Regions from separate parts of the Rummeliibacillus sp. TYF-LIM-RU47 genome, predicted to be linked through region 1. Evidence: predicted binding sites of a transcription regulator. Region 1 holds the regulator's gene; each other region holds the start of a gene.
What was found. The regulator LexA, encoded in region 1, represses DNA repair genes until DNA is damaged. The targets are predictions, from matches to a motif close to CGAACATATGTTCG.

Region 1 (3,289 bases):
TTAAGCAAAAATTCATTTGTATCATTAAAACTATCAGAAATACCCTTACTCTCGGTATCAGAACCTGGAAATACTTCTAAAAGTAAATATCCTTGAGAGCTATTTGCTATATAGTATTTTGTTTTATGATAGGAGAATTCAACTTCTCTTCCAGTTGCCAAGTAATGTTGTAGAACTTCCAAGTCAATATAAGAACCGTCATCATTTTCTGAAGTTTTAAAAGTATCCATCTTCAAACCCACCTCTGTCACTTTTTGATATTAGTCTTGCTTACTTCACCCAGATAACCTTAATCCTAAACAATAATAGTAGCCTTATCACGTTCATACTTAAGCGCTTCGGAAAACAGAAATGTTGTGTTTTTGCTTCACTCAATTGTCGAGAGATATTTTTGCGCAACGGATGATGTGTTAAACCATCTGACTGTTAAATCTAAAAATTTATAACCCTGTATTTACCTATATTATACACTGTAATATATTTACTTATATTGATTAATGGAAGTTTTTAAGTTTTATTACAATTATGTATGGCGCTAGAATGAAAAATCAGGATGAGTAGAGTTTATTACTGGTGAATACTTTGTACAACATATTATGAGAATAATCGTATGATATGTGACTATGTTTTGATTGTGCAAGGAGGTAGTGGATTGTATTAAGAGAGGAGAAAAAATAGAAAATGATTGAATTACGAAAAATAACTGGAGATAACATAGAGAAAGTAATAGCACTTGAAGTTGAAGAAAACCAAAAAGACTTTATAGAAACTACTAACCTAAGAAGCTTTGCAGATGCTCATATGTTGAATGCAGAAGGGATACCTGCTACACCTTATGCCATTTATGCCGATGAAGTGGTGGTTGGATTTTTGATGTATATTTATGATACGTTGGATCACGAATCGTTTGAGAAGGAAGATTTTTACGGCAAGAAGAGCTATTTTATTTGGCATATTATGATTGGAAAGAGTTACCAAGGGGAAGGATATGGCAAACTTGCATTTGAAAAAATGTTGAAGGAGATCGTAACGTGGCCATATGGTGAAGCAGAATATATAGCTCTCTTTTATCAAACAAGTAATATCAAAGCTAAAACATTATACGCTTCATTTAAATTTGAAGATACAGGTATTATTCAGGGTAAGTCCATGTTGGCGATTAAAAAGCTAGTTGAGAAATAAAAGAAACACGCAATGTTTTCATACTGCAAAATAGCACTTTAAGTAGGCGCAAAATAATCCTAATTTAACACCCGCGCTATCTGTTTTGTGTTTATAAAAAAACAATCAGTCTACAGGTAATATAATAGACTCGATTGTTTTTTTAATTATCAGTATATGTTTCGATAAAGACCAACAACTTTACCAAGAACAGCAACGTTTTCAACAATTATTGGCTCCATAGAGGAATTCTCTGGTTGTAAACGGAAGTGTCCCTTTTCTTTATAAAAACGTTTTACTGTTGCTTCGTTCTCCTCCGTCATAGCTACTACGATATCTCCATTATTGGCAGTTGCCTGTTGTTTGACAATCACGTAGTCTCCATCGAGAATTCCTGCCTCTATCATAGACTCACCCATGATTTCAAGCATAAAAATATGGTCATCTGATCCACCGTAAGTGTCAGGAATAGGGAAGTACTCTTCAATATTTTCGATAGCGGTGATAGGTAACCCGGCAGTTACTTTCCCAACTAAAGGAACATGCATAACACCCTGTTTGGTAACATTTCCTTGATCTAAGATTTCAATAGCGCGCGGTTTTGTCGGGTCTCTGCGGATCAGCCCTTTGCTTTCCAATCTATTCAAATGGCCGTGGACAGTTGAACTGGAAGCTAAACCTACTGCTTCGCCTATTTCTCGTACAGAAGGCGGATATCCTTTAGTGCGTACTTCTTCTTTTATAAATTCCAATATATCATCTTGTCTTTTTGATACCTTTTTCAATTTGCTCACCCTCTTATCAGCAATTTTCTTTAATTGTTAAATGAAGTATAACATGTCTATTAAATGGATGCAAACATAGGTTCGAAATTTATTTGACAAAAACGCATGTTCGTATTATATTGAATTATATAAACTACGAACAAACATTCGATGAAGGGGAGATCCTTATGAACTGGATTAAAAAAAATCGAAATACCACCTATTTATTTGCATTCATATTCGCGATTATGGTTATTCTTATGGTTATCAATCGGGATACAACTAGCTACACAAACATAGAAGTCCAAGAAGGAGATACTTTATGGTCGCTATCTGGACTTTATAAAGGGGATTTATCCAAAAGTGAGTGGGTTTCTTTAGTGAAAGATAAAAACAATATTATTGACGGACGCATTATAGCTGGTCATACTTTATCTATTCCTGCGTACAAAAAAACTAACACGAATAAAAAAGGAATAGAGTTGGCGAGTGAAAATGAATGAATAGAGGGAAAGAAGCAGTATTATATTGCCGTGTAAGTACAGAAAAAGAATCCCAAGATTCTTCGCTAGAACGGCAAGAAAGTGAACTAAAAGAGTTTGCCAAAACAAAAGGTTATAATGTTATGAGTGTATTTAAAGATCGGCATAGCGGCTATGACGTAGAACGCGAGGGACTCATGGATTTGCTGGATTATATTAAAGAACAACATATTACAGCATTGTTTGTGCAGGATGAAACGCGATTAGGACGTGGGAATGGTCGCATGGCCGTATTACATCTACTTAATAAAATGGAAGTGACTATTTTTACTCTTAATAATTCAGGCAATATCCAGCTGAATGAAATGGATACAATGTTGCTTGAAATATTGGCACTAGTAGAGGAATATCAAAGGAAATTACATAATGCCAAAATACGTCGTGGGATGAAAAGGGCTGTACAAAACGGCTATAGGCCTGAAAATAACTTAAAGGATCGGGGCAATCCAGAAGGTAGAGAAAGAATTGATGCTCCAATTGAACAGATTATTCAATTGAGAAATAAAGGGCTAACATTTGAAGAAATCACTGCTACTTTAAATGGATTGGGCTTCCAACTTAGCAAAGCAACAGTACATAGACGCTATAAAGAATTCGAAGAGCACAATAATTAACTGTAAACTGTCGAAAAGTTTACTTTATGATACAGGTTGGCTTGATATCCAAATAATGCTTAACGCTTGCACTTAAAACATATTTTACATACTCTTTAAGATATGAAGAATATGAAAGGGTGTATATAAATGTTGCCAAAAGAAAAGATTGATCGCATTAATTTCCTGTCTAGAAAATCAAAAGCAGAAGGACTAAGTGTTGAGGAAG
Region 2 (3,289 bases), 1.0 Mb from region 1:
TACCAGTACCTCCACCGGAGCCAGTGCCAATGCCTCATCCACACCCGTTTGAAGAAAGTCGACCTGTAAGAGCTAGAGTGGAGATCATTGAGCAACATGAAGAACAATTCATCATTCAACCGAAAAGAGAGGTAGTGGAGTACAAACCAAGCTTACCTCCAGTACCGCCTGTAATGCCATACTTACCTCAACCCCCACTGCCTCCAAAATATGAAGGATGTAAGGAAGAGGTATATCAACCTTGCCACCCTATAATGCCAATGCCAAAACCGTTCCCACATTTCTGCAGCAGTTGTGGTTGCGGAGGTAGCCATCCAATGATGCCAATGCCGATACAGCCGATTTGGCATGCACCTGCACCCCATTGGATGGGACCAATGCAGCCACAGTGGCAAATGCCGGAATCTACAAGGGAGTGTGAATCAACAACGTTTGATCAGCATGCAGTGCCAATGCCACCACAGAACATAAGTGGCTGTAGAAGCTGTGGCGGAGGACAACAAGTGATGCCGTGGCCAATGCCTGCACCGCAGTGGGGACCGCCAATGGCACAACCAATGGCACAACCAATGCCACAGTGGCAAATGCCTGAAAAAACTCAAGAATGTGAATCATCTTCACTAGATACACCAAAACACCATGACTTCCATGGGCATGATCATTATGGTCAATTCCCGCAGCAAATGGAGCAAAATGGCATGCCGCCAAATATGGCTCCTCAATATGACCAGCAGTGGCAGTTCGATCCTTATGCTATGCCTCAAGCCATGCCGTATTATCCAATGCCACCTCACCAATGGCATGGAGCTTGCAACTGTCCAGCTTGCTTATCGGCTCAAGGATACTCCTACCATCCATACTATGCGCCACAATTCCCGCAAGCGGGTTATGAGACCTATTAGTTGAACAATTTTCAAATAAAAAAAAGAATCAAAAAAAATGTTTGGCAATGTCAAGCGGGCAATAAAGAAGTAATGGTCAAAAAATATGAGCATATACTGGTTGCGAAAAAAGTGAAAGCGGTTCATGATACGCTTGCTGACATGGAATTTCCACATACGTTACCTAATACAAAGTTAGAAAATAATATTCTAACCCAACCATGGGTGAAAAACGCACGGCGATTTAACTATAAATCAAAAATAGATCGCAAAAAATCTCTTGAGCTCATTCAACAATTGCACAAAACGGGGAAGAATATTAATTGGTCTAAGGCTGATTATTATTTGCCTGCTTATGATTTGCAATTGAAGTGGCAAGAACGCCTTCAGAAATTCATTATGCATATTCCAAAAATCTCAATATACTTAGGCAACGAAAAATGTGACCAGCTTGTTCTTTATGCAAGAAAAGCGCTCAAAGAACTGCAAAATGTAGAGCCTTTGACAAGCAAAAAAACAATTTTGCATGGGGACGTCGTTCACCATAACTTTTTAAAAGATGCCAAAGGGAAAGACTACATGATCGATTTTGACCTTTGTGCGTACGGCCACCCAGAAGAAGAGCTCATCATGTGGATGCATCGCGTTTTGCCGCATGTCCAATACAATTTAAAATTGCTCCTAAAAGAGCAGCCGTTATTATCAGACTTTCCTAACAGCTATTTGCAAGCATTGCGTTATCCGAATGAGTTGTTGCGTGAATGGTTGTATGTAAAAACAGTCGAAAATGAAAAGCAACAAACGTTTGTGGAGGATTTATTACGCTTTACGGAAGTGGCGCTCTCTTCTTGGCCAAAATTATGGTATGATTGTGGTAGGTAAAATAATGATATTATTATATTTTAAGATAGGTCTTTCATGGCCTATCTTTTTTAAGGCGAAGGCGAACATGCATCCGCCGTTTAAAAGTGCTATAATGAATATCGTTACGCAAAAAGGAGAATGTTATGTACGACTACATAATTGGCACGGCTACACGCATTACCCCCGAATATATTGTCGTTGAACAGCAAGGGATTGGCTGGCAGTTATTCACGCCAAATCCGTTTGCTTTTCAAATGGACAAAGCTAATGTGAAGTTCTATACACATATGCATGTACGGGAAGATGCACAGCTATTATTTGCCTTTCAATCATTAGAAGAGCGAGAGTTATTTCGAAAGCTGATCCAAGTGTCCGGTATTGGACCAAAAGGAGCGCTTGCCATATTAGCTAGTGGCAATCCACAACAAGTTATCCAGGCGATAGAACAAGAGGATGAGAAGTTCCTTGTTAAATTCCCTGGCGTTGGGAAGAAAACTGCTCGCCAGATGATACTTGATCTAAAAGGAAAGCTTGGCAGTCTGCTTGATAATATAGAATTAGCAAGTGCTCAAGATGAACTGCCGCTATTTGGTGTTCACCATAATAAAGATGAGTTAGAGGATGCTTTGCTAGCACTTACAGCATTAGGTTATTCTGAAAAAGAATTAGCCAAAATTCGCATACCGCTTGAAAATAATGATGGCTTAAATACAACAGAAGATTATATGAAACAAGCTTTGAAGTTACTGTTAAAACAACAATAACGGATAGGAGGTAAATAAAATGGAAGAACGAGTCGTATCAAGCGAAGCTACTGCGTTTGATGAAGGTTTGGAGTTGTCATTGCGCCCACAAAATCTTGCACAATATATTGGGCAGCAAAAGGTCAAAGACAACCTAAAAATCTTTATCGAAGCGGCAAAAATGCGAGAAGAAAGCTTAGACCATGTCTTGCTTTATGGACCTCCGGGGCTTGGGAAAACAACCTTAGCCGCTGTCATTGCGAATGAAATGGGTACAAATATCAAAATGACGAGCGGTCCAGCTATTGAACGTCCTGGCGACTTAGCGGCGATTTTGAGCTCCTTAGAGCCTGGCGATGTGCTATTTATTGATGAGATTCATCGTTTGCCTCGAGCAATAGAAGAGGTCCTATATCCAGCAATGGAAGACTTTTGTTTGGATATTGTGGTCGGTAAAGGGCCAGAAGCAAGATCTATTAGGTTGGATTTGCCTCCTTTTACATTAGTTGGCGCTACCACTAGGGCAGGAGCGCTATCTGCTCCACTTAGAGACCGTTTTGGTGTATTATTACGATTAGACTACTATGATGAGTATTCTTTAGCTGAAATAGTGTGCAGAAGTGCAGAGCTCTTCGATGTTGTGATTGACCAAAATGCTGCAGGCGAATTAGCAAGGCGATCAAGGGGGACCCCGAGAATTGCCAATCGCTTGTTAAAAAGGGTACGCGATTATGCCCAAGTGATCGGAGACGGGGTAATCTCTCACTTCCTATCACAAGATGCATTAGAACGTCTGCAAGT
Region 3 (3,289 bases), 480 kb from region 1:
TGCTTTAAAGTTGACTGGGAATTCACTTTTGCGTGTATAGAAAGCTGGAAGTACGTCCGTGTTATAACCGATTACCGGTACACCTTTTGTTTCAAGATATTCCATAGTTAATCCTAAGTCTAGAATAGATTTAGCTCCGGCACAAACTACTGCTACATTTGTTTGACCCAATTCCTCTAAATCTGCTGAAATATCCATAGTATTCTCAGCACCTCTATGAGCACCACCAATACCACCCGTAACAAAAATATTGATTCCAGCTGCCTCTGCACAAATCATTGTTGCAGCTACAGTAGTAGCTCCAAGTTTTTTTGTAGCAAGTAAATAAGCTAAATCACGACGTGACGCTTTCGCTACATCTGAGCTCTTGCCGAACATTTCTAATTCCTCATCTGATAGGCCAATTTTTATTTTTCCATCCACTATAGCAATCGTTGCTGGGACTGCCCCATTATCACGGATTATTTGCTCTACTTCACGTGCTGTTTTTACATTCTGCGGATAAGGCATGCCATGAGAGATAATGGTTGACTCTAAAGCCACAACTGGTTTCCCTTGTTCTTTTGCTGCACGTACTTCCTCAGATAAAGTGATGTATTCATTCATGATAATTCCTCCATGTCTTTTTGTAATTGTATTGCGGATAAATTTTGTCTAACCGTATATGGTGATGCCAATGTTTTAGAAGCATTCACACTTGCAGCTCTAGCTATTTCGGTTAAAGGTTTTCCTTCTAGCCAAGAGTAAATAACAGCAGACGAAAACGCATCTCCAGCTCCTGTTACATCAGCAATTTCTTCGACTGGTATGGGTGGGATATGTAGGATTCCTTCATTTCTATTACCTATCATAGACCCCTCTTTGCCATTTGTGATGACTACATTAGCAATACCTAAACCTAGCCACTTTTCAACAGCCTTTTCCCAATCTTCATTTGTTTTAATTTCAGTTTTAAAGTAAGTTTCTGATTCATCTCGGTTGGTAATTATCCATGATACCCCTGCCAAATCATCTGGCAAGCGATTCATTTTCGGAGATGAAACAGGAATTATTACTATTGGCAAGTTATGGCTTTTAGCAAAGCTGCACAAAAATTGAATGGTCTCCTTAGGGCAATTTAAATCTGCCACGATGCATTTGGATTGACTTAACAAAGCTTCATTTTTTAACAGCAAATCAGGCGTGATAGCTTCATATACTTCCATATCTGCAAGGGCTATGATTAATTCACCCTGTGCATCCAAAACAGCAGTGTAAGAACCTGTCGCCTTTTCAGGGAATTTAGCTACTGTATCAAGCTTCATATAAAGAGATGATGCGTCTTCAATGAATGACCAATCCATATCGAGACCACTTGCAGAAAACAGCGACACATCACAACCAAGCCTTCCTAAATTCTCTGCAATATTACGGGCCACTCCTCCAGCATTTTGTGTAGTATAACTTGGATTCGAAGTACCTAATTGAGCGTTATCTTTGATATGAAATTTCCGATCTATATTGGCTCCGCCAACACATATGATCTGTTCGGATTCACTTAAAATATAGGCCCTACCCAAAATATTACCTCGTTTAGTTAACCCAGAAATCATATTAGCAATTGATGGACGAGATAAGCCTAACATCTCTGCAAGCTCTTGCTGAGACACATAAGGATTCTTGCGTATCGCATTCAAAATCAACTGCTCTTTATCAGTTATTTTTTCAGGCATCTTATCACCTTTCAAACATTTGTTTATTAACCAAACATTTGTTTAATCATAATATCTTTTCTTTCTGTTGTCAATAAAAATATGAAAGCCTTTTCATTAAAATCAACAAAAAAAGAAGCAGGAATAAACCTGCTTCTCTGTATCGTTAATCTTTAAACGTAAAATCCATTTCCTCTGGTTTAACAACTTTAGACTTTCTGACAAATTTATAACCAAAGAACAAGACTAAAAATAGTGGGATACCTAGATAAGCTGCTACTACACTACCCCAGTCAACTTTATCAGCTAAAAAGGCTTGGAAGTTTTGTGCAATAATCACAATTATACCGCATGCAACCGCGAAAATTGGTCCAATCGGGAACCACTTTGCACGATAAGGCAATTCATCTAACGAATGTCCTTGCGCTAAAAATCCTTTCCGGAAACGATAATGGCTTACTGAAATACCTAACCAGAATATAAACCCAGTAATACCAATGGCATTCATTAACCACAAGTAAACAGTTCCATCACCGAAAAATGATGCTAAGAATGCAAGTGCGCCAATTGCACAAGTGAAAATCATACTCACTACTGGTACACCGCGTTTATTTAATTTACCAAAAATTCGAGGCGCTTGTCCCTCCTTCGCCATTGAAAATAGCATACGAGTTGAAGCGTAGACACTTGAATTTCCTGCTGATAATACGGCAGACAATATAACTGCATTCATAAGCGACGCAGCGAAAGCAATCCCTGCTTTTTTCAATACTAATGTAAATGGACTGACCATAACTGAATCATTTTGCAAATTGGCATTTGTATAGGGTATTAATAATCCTATTACAAAGATAGCAAAAACGTAGAATAATAAGATACGCCAAAATACGCTTTTGATTGCTTTTGGAACATTCTTGGCAGGGTCTTCACTTTCCCCTGCTGCTACACCGACAATCTCAGTCCCTTGGAAGGAGAAACCAGCTGCAATAAAGACTACGAATACTCCTAGAATGCCTCCTGAGAAAGGAGCGTCACCCATTGTAAAGTTTTTAAACCCTACTGCTTCGCCACCCATAATTCCGAAAATCATTAAGACTCCGACAATTAAGAAAATAACAATAGCACTAACTTTGATTAACGATAGCCAATACTCACCTTCACCATAGCCCTTAACTGATAAATAATTTAGCAAGAATATAATAGCTAAAAATCCGCCGCTCCAGATCCATGAGGGGCTATCCGGAAACCAAAATTTCATAATCATTGTAGATGCGGTCAATTCTGCAGCAATTGTCATCGCCCAGTTAAACCAATATAACCAACCTATTGAAAATCCAAAAGCAGGGTCAACAAACTTGGAGGCGTACGAACTAAACGATCCACTAGTTGGCATATATGCAGCCATTTCTCCTAAGCTTGTCATAACGAAATAGACCATTGCTCCAACTAACATATAACCGAGCAGTGCTCCACCTGGTCCTGCTGTATGAATGGCTGAACCACTGCTTAAAAATAAACCAGTACCAATTGCACCGCCAATTGAAATCATTGTCAAATGGCGAGATTTTAATTTTCTCTTTAAATGTGTTTCTTCCTGT

Region 2: ruvA (Holliday junction branch migration protein RuvA) is a predicted target of LexA. The motif match lies at 1,826-1,839, and genes of this name have one in related genera.
Region 3: F0527_RS07240 (carbohydrate kinase) is a predicted target of LexA. The motif match lies at 1,744-1,757, and genes of this name have one in related genera.

What each region holds. Positions count from the first base shown of each region.
Region 1 is NZ_VVIR01000001.1:961,108-964,396, forward strand. It holds gene F0527_RS04660 (hypothetical protein) at 1-230, opposite strand, end outside; gene F0527_RS04665 (GNAT family N-acetyltransferase) at 682-1,182, shown strand; gene lexA (transcriptional repressor LexA) at 1,332-1,946, opposite strand; gene yneA (cell division suppressor protein YneA) at 2,114-2,428, shown strand; gene F0527_RS04680 (YneB family resolvase-like protein) at 2,425-3,081, shown strand; gene F0527_RS04685 (DUF896 domain-containing protein) at 3,211-3,289, shown strand, end outside.
Region 2 is NZ_VVIR01000001.1:1,964,957-1,968,245, reverse strand. It holds gene F0527_RS09905 (LysM peptidoglycan-binding domain-containing protein) at 1-902, shown strand, start outside; gene F0527_RS09900 (phosphotransferase) at 903-1,763, shown strand; gene ruvA (Holliday junction branch migration protein RuvA) at 1,889-2,509, shown strand; gene ruvB (Holliday junction branch migration DNA helicase RuvB) at 2,529-3,289, shown strand, end outside.
Region 3 is NZ_VVIR01000001.1:1,438,274-1,441,562, reverse strand. It holds gene F0527_RS07245 (pseudouridine-5'-phosphate glycosidase) at 1-606, opposite strand, end outside; gene F0527_RS07240 (carbohydrate kinase) at 603-1,712, opposite strand; gene F0527_RS07235 (amino acid permease) at 1,858-3,240, opposite strand.